3 regions of the Paenibacillus sp. F024 genome follow, and region 2 is predicted to be linked to each of the others. Evidence: riboswitches for the same ligand, from Rfam matches in the RefSeq annotation. Region 2 holds a riboswitch; each other region holds the start of a gene.
The links. A riboswitch is a leader RNA that binds a small molecule or an ion and turns the genes downstream of it on or off. The one in region 2 is predicted to bind cyclic di-AMP.
Positions count from the first base shown of each region.

Region 1 (6,318 bases), on a different contig from region 2:
CTCCTCGTCTATCGTATGGCGAGGATAGGCAAATGGTGCAGGCGATTCGCCCATATAGCCCAATATCGAGATTTAACTGGAGCTTAGGGCTTTGGCAAGATTCCGGCTTAATACCGAAAATTCTGCCATAGACAAGGTTTCTCCTCGGCGGGAGGGTTCGATGCCTGATGCTTGTAGAATGGCTTCCAGGCTGCTCTTCGTTTCCTTGGTGAAATATTTCGCGGCCAGATTGTTATATATCGTTTTGCGCCGCTGCACGAAGCTGGCTTGCACCACTTCAAAGAAAAATTCCTCATCATCCACATCGACCGGCGGCTTCTCCCTCACCTTCAACCGAATGACGGCGGAATCTACATTCGGCTGCGGGATAAAAACAGTGCGCGGGACGATGGCTATGACTTCGGGGATACAGTAATACTGAACCGCAATACTAAGACTGCCATACTCTTTGCCCCCAGGCTTTGCAGCCATCCGATCGGCCACTTCCTTCTGAATCATGACTACGATATTCTCGAGCGGCAGCTTTTCTTCAAGCAGCTTCATGATAATCGGAGTGGTCACATAATAAGGGAGATTGGCGACTACACTAACCTGCGGGACGTCTTGAAAAAGCTTCTCGAAAAGCTCCTTTAAGTCCACCTTCAGCACGTCGCCGTGGATTACGGTGGTCTGAGGATAGGGGGATAGTGTCTCTTCGAGCATCGGCAGCAGTCTTTGGTCAATTTCAACGGCCACAACCCGACCTGCCGCCTTGCTAAGCTGCTGTGTCAAGGCCCCGATTCCGGGACCGATTTCCAACGCCCCCTTTTGAGGAGTCAACTCCGCGGCAGCGACGATTTTATGTAAAATATTATGATCGATGAGAAAGTTTTGACCTAAGCTTTTCTTCAAGGTGAAGCCGAACTTCTGCATCAGTTCCTTGGTTCTTTTCGGCGAAGCGATGTCCTCCCAAGACGCTTGTCCTGCACCCGCCGAATCTGTATTGTGATTGGTATTCATGGCTTATCCCTCATTTTCATCCAAATACCGCCGTGCCGCCTCAAATTCTTCTCTTGTAATTTGAAACATGCGGCAGCGATGATAAAACTGCTTTCCGTTACAATATCCGATACCAAGGCGTCTGCCCATTTCGAGCCTTCTGGCCGCTGCGGCCGGATGAACGATTAGCCCGGCTTCCATCAGATCGTCCCATTCAATATCCGAATCTTGTGCCATATAATCCGTTCGCACGTTAGCGAGCGCTAAGCGAATCGCTTCAACCGATGCATTCTCTACTCCGATGTCGCCACGGCTCTTGGCCTCCTCCTGTGTCAGGAATGCATGCTTGCAGCCCGGCACTTCTCTGGCGATGATTTTGCGTATCCGTTCACCTGCATGATCGGGGTCGGTAAAAATGATCACGCCCCTGCGTTCCTGCGCAAGCCGGATGCGCTTTAGCACCTCTTTATTGATTGCCGAACCGCCGGTTTCGATCGTTTCCGCTTCGACAGCCCGTTTGATCGCAACCGTATCGTCCTTGCCTTCAACCACAATAATCTCTTTGATCATGAATCCATTGTACCTTCTTTCGTAACAAGAGAAAAGAAGAGGGACGTCAGCCGTACCTCTTCTTGAACTGTTCTATATATGATGAGTCTGCCCTAATTGCCCATCCTTAATCAACCGACGGCTTCTTAGGACCAATGACATATACGGTTGCTCCTTGTTTGGTACCGAAGCGTACGGCATAGTCATGGCTTTCGAAATAAACGTCGATTTTATTCCCTTTGACTGCGCTGCCGGTGTCTTCCGCTCTGCGGAAGCCCAGCCCTTCAATATAAACCCACCAGCCCATTGGAATAACCTTTGGATCGACTGCAATCGTGCGACCTTCCGTTACTCTCGCACCTGACGCCGTGATTCCATACTGCGGATGATCGGGATCCTTTCCTGTGGAAGCCGGCCCCGCGCTGTACGCAGTCAGTTTCACGTTATTGATGACCTGTTTAACGTCAAATTTCACTCCGTTTTTGGTCAACTGCTCCAATGTCGGCGAAGACGAAGATAATGTCACTACCGGATTCTTCGTTCCGACCGCAATAATCCTTTGTACACTTTCAGCTTGAACCTTTTCGTCAACGATCTGTTCGGATACGAGCACACCGTCTTCATATACTTTTTCTTTCTTTTTGAGCAGAACTCCCTCTTGCCCCTCTTGAACAACCTGTTCTTTGCCCCTGATCAGCTTCGGCTCCGTCTTTTTCACCGTTTCGAAGGCGATCGGTTCTTTGATTTCCTCGATATCTTTCTTAACACGGACAATTTTGACTTCGCTGTTTTCGTCTATCGCCGAATCTAAAGCGGGAGTCACCTTATCGAGCTCATTTAGCGTGATCTTCTGATCCGCAAATAGCTGCTCCACCGTTTCCCCTGTCGTATATACGGTTTTTGTTTGTCCACCGTCTGTCAATTGTACTGGCATGGCTTTCTCGATAATGACTCGGTCTCCCGATTCCATCGAAGCCTCCAAAGAATGCGACACACGGTCGTGCTCTCCGACAGAGATGCCTTGCTCATCCAGAATGTGCTGCAGAACTGTTTCTCTCGTTTGGAAAGTTTGCTCTTTCCCGTCTACAACCACCGATACGCTTTTGATTGACGTACCGTAATACATGATCAAAAACATGAAAGTCATAGCGAATAATATGAGTGCAATGATCGATATCATACGCAAGTTTTCATGCTTCCATCGCAATGCGAAGGACAAGCTGGATGATCGTCTTTCATGGGTTTGTTCTGGTGTCACAACTCCCACTTGTTCGGTCCTCCTTAAAGCCCCGCCATCCGAGTGTTATGCATGATTTGATCTGACGCGACTATGGTAAAGTTTATTCTTCTCCAATTACCAACGTTTGCTTCAACGGCTATCAGAACCGCACTTGCCTAAATCGACCTCCTGGAATTGTATTTTATGAACCGGCTTGGACATTTATCCCAATGACGGGGGAAACAAAAAAAGTCAGCGGAGAAGAGGAACCTTCCCGTGACTTTTCTCATTTTCCGAAAATGAAAAGTTAAGCCGACGACAAATGTTACCTCTCTCTAGACGCTTACGAGGTTAGCTGACGGATTCGGACTTGAGAGTCGCCCTACTCGGGAGCAGCTTCCTGCCCCAAGATTCACCCCAAAATAACATCCCATCTATCAACAGCCTAGCGCTGTGATATCCGCGATGCGGTTCCCCCGTTCCCTTACGGAACTCAGCGATGTTGGAAATTTGGCAATCGTATGAAGTTAATATTGAGTGTACGATGCGAAGGCTTGAATTGTAAAGTATACAAACTTTGAAAAAAAGCTTGAATTATAATCATTTTTGATTATTTTTCAGAATTTATTGAACCAAAACCATCTTTCTCTTGGATGCTTATAGTTTTTCATCCTGTTTTCTTCGATTATCTTGTTTTGGATAAAAAATGGCATGTCCTATTTTGTGTGAAAATTCACTTTATACCGAAAACTGAAACGGCATTCTTGGATGTAATTTCAGCCAATTCTTCCAGCGAGATCCCTTTGATTTGGGCTGCCGTCTCGGCTACAAGACGAACATAAGACGACTCATTTCGCTTTCCGCGATACGGATGCGGAGCTAGGTAAGGCGCGTCCGTTTCAATGAGCAGCCGGTCCAGCGGAACCTTTTCCAGCACTTCCTTGGGCTGCTTTGCATTCTTAAAGGTGACCGGTCCGCCAAAAGAGATATAGAAATTCATGTCCAGGCACATTTTGGCTGTTTCCCAGCTTCCGGAGAAACAATGCATCACCCCGCCGACCTCCGCCGCCTTCTCCTCGCGCAGAATTTGCACAACGTCGTGATGCGCATCCCGGTTGTGGATGACGATCGGCATGCCGAGCTTTCGCGCGAGCCGGATTTGTTCACGAAACACTCGGGCTTGTACATCCTTGGGAGACGTGTCCCAATAGTAATCCAGACCGATTTCTCCAATGGCTACTACCTTCTCATGCCGGCAAAGCGATTCGATCCATTCCAAATCCTCTGGGGTCATATCCTTTGCGTCCGTCGGATGCCAACCTACGGTCGAATAGATAAAGTCATATTTTTCCGCCAAGGCGATCGAGCTGGGAATGGTTTCCCGATTAAAGCCGACATTGATCATTCGACCAATTCCGTTCTCTCTTGCCCTTGCGATCACTTCGTGTCGATCTTCATCGAAAGCTTGCACGTTTAAGTGCACATGGGTGTCGATTAACATAACAATCTCCTTTTCACCATTACGTTAATGTGAGTTAGGACAGACCTAACAGGATGCGAACATCAGCGTCCAATTCCTGCACATGATTCAGCAGCAATTCTTCAGGGTAATACAAATGGAATTTACCCATATGAATACCGCTGATCGAGCGGACAATCTCTGATTTCCGGGAGATTTCCGACAGCGTGTTTTTGGAATCCAGCAGCAGGATAGGCAGCTTTTCATCCTGTTCGCCGGGACGGTACACATCATACGACAGATCCGATGGGAAATCAATTTTCAGGTAATAATCGGGGTCGATTCCAAGGCTTCGCATCAGGCCTCCCAATTGATCGGACAGTCGGGTATCAGAACGCTCAAGCGTTATATATTTGAACAACCGCCGCTGTAAAAACCGGGAGCACAAATCGGATAAAATCGGATCCTCTTCCATGGACCACTGCAGCAGTACCGTTTGCATAAACGCTTCATCCAAAAAGTAATATTCGTCGACCGACAGCTGCTGTTTAAACAGCTTATGGAGAGGCGCAATCATGAATTGAAACCAATATCCTTCTTCATAAAGCTTTTTGGCTCTTTGAAAAATGTTTTGGAGCACCACTTCAGCACTGCGGGTTACCGGGTGAAAATAAACCTGCCAATACATTTGGTAGCGTGACATCAAATAATCTTCGACAGCATGCATGCCGCTCTCTTTGACTACAATATGACCTTGATACGGACGCATAACCCGCAATATACGGTCTAAATCAAAGGTACCGTAATTGACCCCGGTAAAATAAGCGTCTCGAATCAAATAATCCATCCGGTCCGCATCCAATTGGCTGGATACAAGACTCACGACGATCTCTTTGTGATAGGTTTTGGAGATGACGTCGGCCACTTGCTGAGGGAAGGCCGGAGAGACGCGACGCAGCACTTGATTGACTTCTGTATCTCCCAGAACAATTCGGCACGACCATTCTTCGTGGTGAGTGCCGAACGTTTTTTCGATTGAATGAGAGAACGGCCCGTGTCCAACGTCATGCAGCAAAGCGGCGCATAAGCAAAGCAGCCGCTCCTCTTTCGGCCAATCCTCGTATTGATTCCGCTCAAACTGGGATATGATTTTACGTGTGACTTCATAAACGCCAAGTGAATGAGAAAACCGACTGTGCTCTGCCCCGTGAAAAGTCAGAAAGCATGTGCCGAGCTGACGAATACGACGCAGTCTTTGAAACTCCTTTGTATTGATCAGGTCCCAAATGGTTTGGTCTTGCACATAAACATACTTATGTACAGGATCCTTAAATACCTTTTCTTCTTTCAACGGCGCATTCATAGTCTTCCTCCTTAAACATTGAACTATGATTCGACAAGAAATCTTAATAAATTCAAATGAAATGTCGAATAGTGTCGAATTTAATTGTCATTTTTTTCTTCATATTGTAAATAACCCATTTCATATATTACTGAAAAATCGTATTTTTCGTGACAGTGCGCTTCATAAAAGTGTGTGTTAATTCACAATATCTTCGATTTTTCCTTCAACTTATAGCAAATATAGAGCTGGATTCCATAAAATAACATAAAATCCATGCATTTTTTTGTTGACTATTTTGGGAATGGTTGGTATCATAAATCGTAAAGAATTATGTCGAATCATGACGATTAATTTTCTTCCACAATGCTTCATAAACTTATAACTTCTTGGAGAGGGGAAACTTTATTATGATGAAATCTACTGGGATCGTAAGAAAAGTCGATGAGCTGGGTCGTGTGGTTATTCCCATCGAGCTTCGTAGAACATTAGGCATCGGTGAAAAGGATGCTCTTGAAATTTATGTAGACGGAGAGCGCATTATGTTGAAGAAATATGAGCCTGCATGTATCTTCTGCGGGAATGCTGAGAACGTCTCTTATTTTAAAGGAAAAATTGTTTGTCACGAATGTTTATCTGAAATGCCAATACCTGTGACAAAATAAAAAAAATAAGGTATAATGAAGATAGCAATTTTATCTAAGGTAATTCTAACCTTTTTCATATCTCCTCTATAACCCCAATTCGTGGTTTCCACGAATTGGGGTTCTT
Region 1 is NZ_JBVASZ010000040.1:8,461-14,778, reverse strand. It holds gene rsmA (16S rRNA (adenine(1518)-N(6)/adenine(1519)-N(6))-dimethyltransferase RsmA) at 73-999, opposite strand; gene rnmV (ribonuclease M5) at 1,003-1,548, opposite strand; gene ACZYR9_RS24170 (resuscitation-promoting factor) at 1,655-2,794, opposite strand; cyclic di-AMP (ydaO/yuaA leader) riboswitch at 3,071-3,255, opposite strand; gene ACZYR9_RS24165 (TatD family hydrolase) at 3,480-4,247, opposite strand; gene ACZYR9_RS24160 (HD domain-containing protein) at 4,282-5,568, opposite strand; gene ACZYR9_RS24155 (AbrB/MazE/SpoVT family DNA-binding domain-containing protein) at 5,958-6,212, shown strand.
Region 1: linked by a shared signal. The riboswitch ahead of ACZYR9_RS24170 (resuscitation-promoting factor) and the one ahead of ACZYR9_RS09740 (hypothetical protein) in region 2 are both predicted to bind cyclic di-AMP.

Region 2 (6,318 bases):
ACACCGGTTCGCCTTGTCCTTGCCGGTGCGGCCGTCACCGCGTTGCTGTCGGCGCTAAGCCAAGGCATCGCGATCTATTATAATATTGCTCAAGATCTGGCTTTCTGGTATGCGGGAGGGCTGGCGGGCACCCAATGGAATGAATTGCGGATCATCCTTCCCTGGGTTCTCGGCGGGATGATTGCCGCCACGCTGCTGTCCCGTTCCATCACGCTGCTAAGCCTCGGGGAAGAGATTGCGGCTGGACTTGGCCAGCGCACGGAGCTGGTCAAGCTTATGGGATTGGTGATCGTCCTTATTCTTGCCGGTGCGGCGGTTTCTGTCGTTGGCACCATCGGTTTCGTCGGCCTGATGATTCCTCATGCAGCCCGGCTTCTGGTCGGAGTTGATTACCGGTGGATCATTCCTTGCTCGGCCGTACTGGGAAGTCTTCTCATGGTTTTTGCCGACCTGGCGGCAAGAATGATTCATCCACCTTTCGAAACGCCGTTAGGTGCGCTCATCGCTTTCATCGGGGTTCCTTTCTTTCTCTGCCTCGCGCGTAAAGAAAGGAGGGGGCTGTAATGGGAATCACGCCGGAATCCGTTCTGGAAAAACGAAGAACAACACGCGGTTTTATCGTTATGGCCATCGTTGCCATTCTGATTATCGCCGCTTTCATCATCAGCATGAACACCGGACATATTCGTCTGTCTCCGCTTGATGTGATGAGGACGTTAATGGGATGGGGAACAGAAAAACAGGAATTGATTCTGTTTGAATTCCGTTTGCCCCGCATTATCATTGCCGTTCTGGCAGGTGCGGGCCTGTCCGTGTCCGGCTGTATTCTGCAGGGCATCACCCGCAACGCGCTGGCTGACCCCGGTATTCTTGGCATTAACGCAGGTGCGGGTTTGATGGTGATGCTGTTTATTTTTTTATTTCCGACTTCAGCCGCTGTACCGGTCACTTGGCTTCCGGTGATCGCTTTTACGGGTGCGGGACTCACCGCCGCACTGATCTACATTCTTGCATACAAACGCCATGAGGGAATTACGCCGACAAGGCTGCTGCTTACCGGGATTGCCGTAGCCACAGGCATAAGTGCGGCAATGATCGTTCTGACGCAGCGGTTTGATCCGAGTCAATATCAGTTTGTGGCCACCTGGCTCGCAGGCAGTATATGGGGCTCGAACTGGAAGTTTGTGCTTGCTCTTTTGCCATGGATTGCAGTGCTTCTGCCGTTTGTGTTTTACAAAGCCCGCGTGATGAACGTGCTGAATTTGGGTGAGCAGACCGCCCTCGGGCTCGGAGCGCCGGTTGAGAGGGAAAGGCTTATGCTGTTGGCCGCATCGGTGGGCTTGGCCGGGTCATGTGTAGCGGTGAGCGGGGGCATCGGGTTTATCGGGCTGATCGGTCCGCATTTGGCGCGAAGGCTTGTCGGGTCGAAGCATCAAATGCTGCTGCCGGCGTCCGCATGGATTGGAGCTTTGCTGCTTATTGTGGCGGATACACTGGGCCGTTGGATTGTACAGCCGTCAGAGGTTCCGGCAGGCATCATCGTTGCCGTGATTGGAGCGCCATATTTTCTTTACCTGCTGGCGCATGCGAAGTCTTGAAAATTATCTTGGATATATGGAGGGAAATGTTGTGTTTTTGATGAAAAAAAAGAAGCTGATCCTCAGCCTGCTGATATTGCTTATGATGGTTCTCACAGCCTGCGGCGGTCAAGCGGGATCCGGGCCGTCGGGCGCTCCGTCGGGGCAGGCCGACGGTTCATCCTCTGAGGACGGCAAAAATACGAAGATATTTAAAGCGGCCAATGGAGACATTGAAGTACCGGTTCATCCGGAGCGAATCGCTGCCATTACATTCTTGGGAGATCTGCTCGCGCTCGGGGTCAAACCGGTTGGCGCCGGTTCGATCGCTTTAAACAATTCCGTTCTTCTGAAGAAGGAGCTTGAAGGCGTAGCCGATGTCGGGGACGTATCCGTTGAGAAGGTACTGGAGCTGAATCCGGATTTAATTATTGTGCCGACGTATTTACCGTCTGAAACGGTTGAGCAGCTGAAAAAAATCGCTCCTACCGTGGCGCTTCCTTCCGTGGTCCTGGATGGCGGGGACCCCCTTGAAGAAGTGAAAACCTTCGGAATGCTGCTTGGCAAAGAAAAAGAAGCGGAAGCCTTCATTGCCCGATATAAGCAAAAGGCTGAAGAAGCGAAGGCCAAATTAAACGGCATCATCGGTCCGGACGAAACGGTAGGAAGCTACTCCATTTGGGCAAAAAACCTTTGGGTATGGCCCCAAACACGCGATGCGGGCTACAATCTGTTCGAGATGTTCAAATACAAGCCTCAGGACAAAATAGCAAAGGAAATCTTCCCGGATGGCAAAGGAAAAGACATTTCCTTGGAGGTACTGCCCGACTTTGCCGCCGATCATATGTTTATTACGGTATACGAACCGGACGGTGGAGCTGAACGGGCAAAGGAAGTGGCGAATGGAGCCGTTTGGAAAACCCTTCCCGCTGTGAAGCATAACCACGTTTATTATTTGGATTATAAACAATTCTGGATGACCGACGGGCTCAATTTAGAGAAGCAGCTCGACGTTCTGGTCGATCTCATCGTGAAGCAAAATCAAAAATAACGGTTTTGTCCGGCTGAAATAAAGGCCGCGCCACAAGTCATCCGAAATGACTTATGACGCGGCCTTTTATGATTCTATGAATGGATCTTCCATGGTGTAAAGTGTGTCTTCAAAGGTATTCGTTACGGTTTAATCCAGGTCAAATTCATGATGGTTTTGATGTCCAGAGGTTGATCGATCAGCTTCAAACGATGATTCGCATCGGCAATTTGCTGATAGAACGCAAAATCGCTATCCGTAAACCGGGCTGCAAACTGATGCTTCGTCAAAGCGATTTCCATGACTTCGGCAGGAGTCCGGGTTTTTCCATCCGCCGCTTTAATTTCCGGGACATTGAACGATTTGGAGAGAATTTCCGCCGATTCCTTCTTGTGCTCGTTCATATAAGCAATGGAGGCCAGATGTCCCTGCATGAACTTTTCCACTAAATCTTCATGGTCTTTGGCAAAGGTTTTGTGAACCAGAACAACGATCGCAGGGTCCGGCAGTTCTTTAACGACCTTTAATCCACGCAATTCGGCGAAGGTAACGAACGGTTCGCTGGAGAGAGCCGCATCCACCGTATTGTTGTTGATGGCTTGCTCCATATTGTTGAACGGCATTTCCATGAGATGTACAGAGGTATCATCCAGCTTTTCCTCCGGCAATAAGAAACCGCGCAGAAGAATATCAGAGCCTGTGCCTTTTCCTAAAAATCCGATCTTTTTGCCTTTAAAAACAAAGTCTTGGGAGGATGCCGGATTTTCTTTAGCTAACAGACCGAATGTACCGTCTCCGACTTTGGCGATGACCTCAATATCCGCACCGCGTGAAGCCCAATTCACGGCAACGGGAATACCGGTATAGGCAAAGTCGAGCTTGCCGGAAGATAAAGCTTTGTTGAGATCAGGACCGTTGGCAAAAGGATAAAACTCAGCTTTGATGCCTTGCGCTTCCATGAGCTTTTGCTTTTCTGCAATAATCGCCGGTGCCATTGAAATAATATTAATATACCCGATTCGGATAACCGCGTTTGTTGCGGGTTCGGCTGCGGGGGTAGACTCAGCTGGATTTGGACCAGGGCTTGCTGTTTGATTCGCGCCGCATCCCGTTAGCGCCAAAACAGAGAGGATGACGAGTGCCAGTAGACTAACAAAGCTTTTCTTAAACAGGGTTAACAAATAGATCGACTCCTTGAATTCTAAATCTGCTGCTGTCTGCCGTCCTTTATCCATTCCCGATCAACAACTTTTTACAGCCATTAAAACGGGAAAGTCTCGAATATCGGAGTCCAAGGGCGTTCCAATGAGATAGCCGACAGAACGTTGATATAACGAATCTGGAGCGTACATGCGCATGCCCTCAAAGTTCCGAGTATCTGGAGAAAGATGGTGAAGGAACTCTTTTATATTAAATGACAATGAGAATCATTGTCAATATTTTTGCGGGTGATTTTTAAGAAAGGTTTAAGCCAAGGAACAGAGCCGGATTTATAAATGGGAAAAAGGCCGGATATGAAGGAAGAGTCTCTTCTGACGGATTACTAACCGCCTTTGTATTGAGGTCGGCATCTTTGTAGCGGCGAATGCAAGTGGGTGGAGCGGACGAATCGATGGGGCACTTGCATGGTCAAGAACAGGCAGGTTCTCAGGGAGTGAATTTGTTAAATATTATCATAAATAGAAATAAAAGTTTTCTTTGATTGACGAATATTTAACTATTGGGTATTATATTATTACGCTTAATTTCCGAGTCATCGGAAAGCGGGGGAACCAATTTTCTGGGGCGAATCAATAGATTGTAGGGAACCATCTTTCCCGAGCCCGGCAGCTAACCTCGTCAGCAGTTGGATGGGTCACAATTCGTTGTTTTGTACGAATGCTCGGTAACGTGGACCCGTATAACGGGTCTTTTTTGTTTTTTAGACCCGCCATATAGCTGTTGATCGTTAAACGCAAATGCGATCATGCTGCTAATTGCGGGTTTTTTGATGTGGAGATTTTTAAAGGAGGAGCCGGTTAAGACGAAGCTCTTCTTTAAAAAGGAGATGCCATGAAGTCATGATCATGAAAACCAAAGATGGAAAAGTCGTCGAAATTTTATATAAGGATGAACAGGGTTTTTGTTATTGTGACGATGGGTGGACCCGGCCTAAAAGTGAATTCACTGTTCCTACCAAAGAAGAGGTTTTGGATAAACGAAAAAGTAAGAAAATAGAGCCCCACGAGAGGAACATGCCATGATGCAGAGAATTACTTCCGCTCATTTGCAGCAGCTTTCCAAAGAACAAGAAGATAAGCTGCGTCAACAATGGACTCCGGAAGAAGGGGAATACATTTTCTTTGCCGGACAAGAAGAGATGATCTATTACATGGACGGTTTTCAGAAAGAGAAGGCGCTTCCGTTATTAACGATAGGACAAATGATGGCTTATTTGCACCAATACGATAGTTCCCTTCGGGTTGACAACCTGTCCAATGAATGGCTGATCCAGACTTCAAGTCTTGAAGTGAAGGCTCGCGAGCTATGCGACGCTTTGTGGCAAGCCGTGAAATCGGTCTTATAATTTTATTCGAATCGGTGATAAGAAGTTTTTACTTTTCTCAATTTCGGATTGCCGCCCCCGCTTGCACCTGAAGCGGAGGAAAGCATACGCAGCAGTATCCGAACCTTGGTTGGCTCCAAATCATATCATCTTGAGATAATAAACAAGCGCCTCCCGAATCGCAATGCGCGATCCGGGAGGCGCTTGTTGCGCCGGTTTATTTAATCCACTGAACAATATCCTCCAGGTTTTGTCTTGACTTCGGACGATGCGGGTCTTGGGCGCGGTATCCGAATGCGGCCATGACCGATATGTCCAGATTTCCGTTTTCCAGCAGTCCTTCCTCATCGAGAATCTTGTGCACCTCATCAAAATCGAAGCCTTCAATGGGACAGGAATCAATCCCGATCAGAGCCGCCGCGGTCATCATGTTGGCAAGGGCGATATAGGTTTGCTTGCAGGCCCAATCGAACAAGGTTCGCTCATTATCAAGCAAATGAAGATCCGATTCCTGGAATTTTCGATATACGGTCGGGATGCGTTCCAATGTTTCAGGTGGCATCTTCTTTACATTTTTACAAAGGTTGTATACATAGTCGGAATCGTATCTTACGTTTCTCCGGGCAAGAATGATCATGAAATGACTGGCCGTCGGAAGCTGTCCCTGTGCTCCCCAGGACACCTTTTTTAACTTTTCTCTCAAAGCTTCGTCCTGAACGATCAGGAATTTCCAAGGCTCAAAGCCGACGGAGCTTGGGGATAATCTTCCGGTTTCCAGAATAAACTGAAAATCCTCATCGGAAATGGTTTTCGTCGGGTCGAATTGTTTGGTAGCATGTCTGAAATAAAAGGCATCCAGTATGTCTTGCTTTTTCGTCGTCGTCTGGTTCATGGCGTAGTCCTTCCTTTCTTGCTTTTCGTGATCTTTTTATCATACCACATTTGTCCGGTCCTTCTGAATTCTCGAAGCCGTCCATGAGTTCATGAGATAGGTTCGGCTTTTTATCCACAATCTTATCCACATCATTAACAATCATTTTATTCACACTGTACAACTATTTTTTCGATTGTGTTAACATATCCACAAATTAAGTTGTCCACATGTGTGTATCTTTAATACTTGCCTTGTGAAGCTGCAATCATTAAGATATAGTTCTGATATATAA
Region 2 is NZ_JBVASZ010000007.1:64,800-71,117, forward strand. It holds gene ACZYR9_RS09720 (FecCD family ABC transporter permease) at 1-564, shown strand, start outside; gene ACZYR9_RS09725 (FecCD family ABC transporter permease) at 564-1,598, shown strand; gene ACZYR9_RS09730 (ABC transporter substrate-binding protein) at 1,639-2,628, shown strand; gene ACZYR9_RS09735 (ABC transporter substrate-binding protein) at 2,751-3,788, opposite strand; cyclic di-AMP (ydaO/yuaA leader) riboswitch at 4,336-4,467, shown strand; gene ACZYR9_RS09740 (hypothetical protein) at 4,847-5,173, shown strand; gene ACZYR9_RS09745 (NAD(P)H-dependent oxidoreductase) at 5,370-6,044, opposite strand.

Region 3 (6,318 bases), on a different contig from region 2:
AATGGGAAATATCTCTTTCATGCCACAGCGTGACGTTCTCGTATGCGGAAACCATGTGACCGCGGATGACACGCGCCAAACCGGAGATGCTTTCGCAGCCGATCGGGTTGCGCTTGTGCGGCATGGCCGACGAGCCCTTCTGTCCTTTGGCGAACGGCTCCTCCACTTCACGGAATTCGCTCTTTTGCAATGCGCGGATTTCCGTTGCAAACTTGTCCAGTGAAGTCGCGACCAAAGCGAGGGTAGCCATGTACTCCGCATGGCGGTCGCGCTGCAGCGTCTGCGTCGAGATCGGTGCCGGCTTTGTGCCCAGCTTGCCGCAAACATATTCCTCTACGAACGGATCGATGTTCGCGTATGTTCCTACGGCGCCGGAGATTTTACCGTACTGCACGCCGTCAGCCGCAAAGCGGAACCGCTCCAGGTTGCGTTTCATTTCCTCATACCAGAGCGCCATTTTCAAACCGAAGGTCGTAGGCTCGGCATGTACGCCGTGTGTACGTCCCATCATCGGAGTATCTTTATAAGCGATGGCTTTTTCACGAACGATGTCGATGAAGTTAACGATGTCGCGCTCCAAAATCTCGTTGGCTTGCTTGAGCAAATAACCTAGCGCCGTGTCCACGACGTCCGTCGAGGTCAAACCGTAATGCACCCATTTCCGCTCATCCCCCAGCGTTTCGGATACCGCACGGGTAAACGCGATGACGTCATGGCGGGTTTCCTGTTCGATTTCGTAGATACGGTCAATCTGAAATCCTGCCTTTTTGCGCAGCTCGGCAACATCTTCCTTCGGAATAACACCCAGCTCAGACCATGCCTCACAGGAAAGAATCTCTACTTCCAGCCAAGCCTTGAATTTGTTTTCTTCCGTCCAAATGGCGCCCATTTCGGGTCTTGTGTAGCGTTCGATCATCGTTTCCCCATCCTTCGTTTAATTCTTTTCTATAGATTCCCAAATATGTGAAGCCTCTATCCAGCGAAATGCAGCTTCTGCAGATTCGGACAACACATTGACGTGTCCCATTTTTCTGCCTGTTTTGGCTTCTTGCTTGCCGTACAAGTGGACCTTAGCCGTCACTCCGGGCACAACCCGCTCCGATTCCGGATTCACGATCCAATCCAGCAGCGGCTGTACGTGCTCGCCCAAAACGTTAACCATCACCACAGGAGTAAGCAGCGCAGTATCGCCCAGCGGAAGGTTGCAGACCGCCCGGATATGCTGCTCGAATTGCGACGTCTTGCAGGCTTCCATCGTGTAATGGCCGGAATTATGGGGCCGCGGGGCAAGCTCGTTGACGTAAAGCTCTCCGTCGGCCGTCAGGAACATCTCCACTGCGATCAGTCCGATTACGTCAAGCTCTTCTGCAATTCGCTGAGCCATCGCTTCCGCTGCCTTCAATACCGTTTCCGGCGCACGAGCCGGAACAATGGACAGATGCAAGATATTGTTCACATGCACGTTCTCGGCCGCCGGGAATACCTTAACTTCTCCCCTCGGGCTTCTGGCTGCGATAACGGAAATTTCTTTGTCGAAGCGGATAAACTGCTCCAGCACCAGCTCCGTCTTGGCCTTACTTAAAGTATCATAAGCATCCTGAACCTCTTCAAGCGTTCGGATGACCCATTGTCCTTTGCCGTCATAGCCGCCTGTCGCCGTTTTGAGCACGCAGGGTGTTCCGAACCGCACTACCGCTTCTCGCAGCTCCTCCACATTTGTGATTTCTGCATAAGGCGCTACTTTAACTCCGGCCGCTTCAATCGCACGTTTCTCGCGCAGCCGGTGCTGCGTGGTGTAAAGCAGGCGGCTTCCCTGCGGCACATAGGATTCAGCCATCAATAGAGAGGTTACTTCCGCGTCCACATTCTCGAATTCATACGTGATGACATCCGACAGCTCCGCTAATTGCCTTGCCGCCGCCGCATCATGATATTCTGCAACGATCTGACGATCCGCCACCTGTCCGCACGGTGCATCGGGTATCGGATCCAGCGTAACAAAGCGGTAGCCCATCGCTCGTCCGGCCAAAGCCAGCATCCGGCCCAGCTGCCCCCCGCCAAGGATGCCGATCGTCGCCCCCGGCGCATGAACAAACTCCGGATTGTACGCCTTGTCTGTCACATTCCCTCGTGTCATTCCAGCACGCTCTTTTCCATTACTGTCTGTGCGATGCGCTCGCGCCGCTGCGTTACTTTTTGCTGCAGCTCAGGATCGAACGACCCAAGAATCTGCGCCGCAAGAAGGCCGGCATTCGTCGCCCCGGCATGTCCGATCGCAACGGTTGCGACGGGAACGCCGCCTGGCATCTGTACGATCGACAGCAGCGAATCCATGCCGTTAAGGGTGGAGGTTTTGACCGGAACGCCGATTACCGGCAGCACCGTCTTGGCCGCCACCATACCAGGCAAGTGCGCGGCTCCGCCGGCACCCGCAATAATGACCTTCAGACCCCGCTCTTGCGCCGACGCCGCATAGTCGAACATCAGATCAGGCGTGCGGTGTGCCGAAACGACCTTCTTCTCATAAGGCACCCCCAGCTCCTCCAGCATGTCGCATGCATGCTTCATCGTCTCCCAATCCGATTGACTGCCCATAATGACCCCTACAAGAACTGACATCTGTTATCCTCCATGTCGTTTAGCATCTATAGTGAAAGTAAAAAACAAAAACGCCCATTAGATAGATACTGAACCTCTAACGCACAGTCTATCGGCAGGACGACAAGAATACCCACAAGCGCAAGCTAAGGCCATGCACCGATGTGCTGACCTTTCTATAATACCGACGCTCACTCGTAGTCCAAAAATTTAAGGTTTTCGGGTAGAAACTTTCGGGCCTTATTCCCGATGATATACGAGATTATTCGACTTTTTCCGAACGATTTTTCCATTCTCTGATACGTCTTCAGTTTACAGGCTTTAACACTGGATGTCAACTATAAAAGACGAACATTAACTAAAAAGACACAAATAATAGTTCGCATTTGGCGCCCTATTCCCTGGGATTTTGACGGATAATGACATTCTTTAATTTCTTATTCTTTAGTTCATCAAGACCGTCTTCGACCTCGGCGACTGAGAAATTACCTGCTGCCAGCCGCTCTTCTTCGACAGACCGCCAGCGCCCGTACATGCGGATCCCTTCATCCAATAGACTTGTGAATTCTTCACGAAGAGGCTCGGCGTCACTTAATTCATCTAATAAATGAAACAACACATCTTCGCTTTTGGCATACTGCCCGCAATCTTCGTAATATAAAACAAGCTTATGCATGGTATCCGTCGGCATAGGCGCACGGTTAACGAGCGCAAGCGCCGCATCAATCCGTTCTTTGAACATCTCGGCCAATTCGCCGCGGGAATCCATTTCCCTGGCGGAGAGCAGCAGGTCAAGCGCTTTTAAGCCGTCCTTACGTGCAGCGTCCGTATAGCCATGCTCTTCCTGTGCAGCGCCCTGCGCGTTCAGCATATCTCCTAAAGCCAGCACCTTTCCTTGATCGACTTCCCCGTCCTTGGAAAGAAGGGCGAGCAAATCCTTGGTAGAAAGAGCGTGAATCAGCTTCGAATTCAGTCCCAGCAATTGACGCATCGCCTGGTTCACAAGCTCAAGAGCTTCTTGCAATCGATGATTTTGCCTTGCGGACATCACTTTATGCAGCACTTCCGCCGTCTGTTCAATCAACCGCATGAGATAATCGCGTCTGTACATGAGTCTCTCTTTCCTTTCTATCCCAGACCGTGTCTTTCTTTTTATTGTACAGGATTATGCAGCATGAGGAAAATCGGAGCTAGAAGCAATTCCATTATCGGGAAATGATTGGATGATTTTATGCATTGAACCTCAATATGATCCTATGTTAGGCTTTTAAAAGCCGAATCGTGCAGCCAATCTATGTGTACGTACGGGGGACTGAGCACCATGGGGTGAATGCGCAAAGCCTTTACAGGCCGCGCTAGGGAACAACCTCTTCCCGAACCCGACAACTAACCTCGGAGGCATAAACAGGAGGGAACATAAGCATGAATTTCCGTTTCAAAAACATGCTGCTCGCATGTGTATTTGCCGTACCTGCCGTTTTAACGACAGCTTTACCCGCGCATGCGCAGCAACCTGTACGTCTGGCCGATGACGTTAAGGTACAGGTCAACGAAAAGCTCGTGGCATTCCCGGATGCACAGCCTTTCGTGGATGAGAATCAGAAGCTCCAGGTTCCCGCGAGAGCGGTTACGGACAAGCTTGGCTACGAGCTTCACTGGGAACAAGACGGTTCCCAATTCACCATTACCATGAAGAGCGACGACACATCGGTATCGCTCACGACCGGCGATCCGACGGTTATCATTAACGGAGAGCCGACTGAGATCGATAATCCTGCCAGATTCGTAGACGGACGCGTCTATGTCCCTTTTCGGCTGATCTCCGACACGTTCGGAATCAAAACACAATGGGACAAAGTCAACCGGATTGCGATTCTTAGCATGGACGGGCAATATCACGCTCCAGCGTGGTACCGTCCGGTTAACAAGGTGCCGACTTACTCCAAAATCGTTGAAGCCAAAGCTACGGCATATACCGCGTCTGCCGATGAGAACGGCGGTTATGCAGGAATCGATTATATGGGCAACCCGCTTCGTCTGGGTACCATTGCCGTAGATCCGTCCGTTATACCGCTCGGCTCCAAGGTGTATGTGGAGGGCTATACGTATGACGGTCTTCCTGCCGGCGGAATGTACGCCACGGCCACCGATACAGGAGGTGCGGTAAAAGGCAACCGCATTGACATTTTCCTGCCGGAGAGCAAGAGTAAAGCAAGAACGTTCGGGATTCAACAAGTTAAAGTTTACGTACTAGGCTCGTAATCATATTTGATTCTCATCTGCAGCCAAAAAAAAGCAGTCGTCTCTTCCGAGACGACTGCTTTTTTTTGGCTGCCGGAGCTGTCGCATATTTTTGTTCCGGCGACCAAAACCTAAGCGAGTCATGTCAGAACGGAGGTCGAAATGTTATGCATCACAGCGTACGTCTACTTATGCTTTGTTTGGTACTCCTCTTTCTTACCGGTGGCGCCCCTCCTAGCAGTGAAGTCATCTCGAACGTGGAGACGGATCAGAAGCTGATCGCTCTCACGTTTGATGACGGGCCGAATCCGGTGTATACGCCGCAAATTTTGGATTTGCTCAAGCAATACGGTGCTAAAGGCACGTTTTTCGTGATCGGCAAACGCGTACAAATGTACCCGGCTATCGCTATTCGCGAGGTAAACGAAGGTCACGAAATCGCCAACCACACATTTGATCATCATTACTTAAAAAACTATCCCCCGGAACGTCTCGTACAAGAGATCCGTCAAACGCAGGAGGTCATATTCGATATCACGGAACAAATGCCGCATGTGTTCCGTCCCCCCGGAGGTTTTTATAACGATGCGCTGCTTCAATCCGTAAAAGACGATAAGCTGACGGTCGTGATGTGGTCATGGTATCAGGACACGCAGGATTGGAAGAAGCCGGGGGTGGACAAAATCGTCCGGCAGGTTCTGAGCAACGTACACAACGGAGATATCATATTGTTCCACGATCTGCAGGGAGATTGTACCCAGACCGTGGAGGCGCTCAAACGAATTTTGCCCGAACTGACACAGCAGGGCTATCGATTTGTCACGGTATCCGATTTGATCGCCCAAACCCGTAAGTAATGCCTTGTTATATGTTTTTCAAATGGATGTGCACTCAAAATTTGATCGTGATGCAGCCTGTCCTATGATATAATCAACTGGAACTTGGAATACATTAATCGATGTTATGAGGGATATCATGCTTTCTTTTGAAGAAAAACGCGCCGTTGTGGAATCTTTCCAGGATCTGGAACCTAAAACGGTATCCTTGGGCCGAATCAATTATCATTATGAGAAAAGCGCCTATGATAAAAAGATCGTCGTTTATCATTTGCATCCTAACGGCAACGGCTTTGTCTACGCCGGCCTTCTGCACGATTACGAAAAGGATAACAAAGGCTTGGTGAATATTCGTGATTTCTCCAAGGAACAGCTTCAAGCGATCATCGAAGCATCCATCCGCTCTCTCTCCCCTAGAACTACCGAGGAACAGGCCATTATAGGAGATGCGAAAGAAGAACGATGGATCGGTCCGGATAACCAGACGCTTGTGCTGCTTGAAGAAGACGAAATATGGTATGTATACACAGGTCTTAACCTGGAGTCCGCTTTTGAAACCTATGACGAGGCGATCGAATATCTTCGCGAGGAAGGCTTTACACGTTTGTAGCCCTATCATTCCAGGACTTAGCGACCGTTAAGG
Region 3 is NZ_JBVASZ010000005.1:6,204-12,521, reverse strand. It holds gene purB (adenylosuccinate lyase) at 1-916, opposite strand, end outside; gene purK (5-(carboxyamino)imidazole ribonucleotide synthase) at 935-2,137, opposite strand; gene purE (5-(carboxyamino)imidazole ribonucleotide mutase) at 2,134-2,619, opposite strand; purine riboswitch at 2,777-2,878, opposite strand; gene ACZYR9_RS07375 (DUF6483 family protein) at 2,993-3,709, opposite strand; cyclic di-AMP (ydaO/yuaA leader) riboswitch at 3,861-4,014, shown strand; gene ACZYR9_RS07370 (stalk domain-containing protein) at 4,021-4,860, shown strand; gene ACZYR9_RS07365 (polysaccharide deacetylase family protein) at 5,007-5,696, shown strand; gene ACZYR9_RS07360 (hypothetical protein) at 5,815-6,285, shown strand.
Region 3: linked by a shared signal. The riboswitch ahead of ACZYR9_RS07370 (stalk domain-containing protein) and the one ahead of ACZYR9_RS09740 (hypothetical protein) in region 2 are both predicted to bind cyclic di-AMP.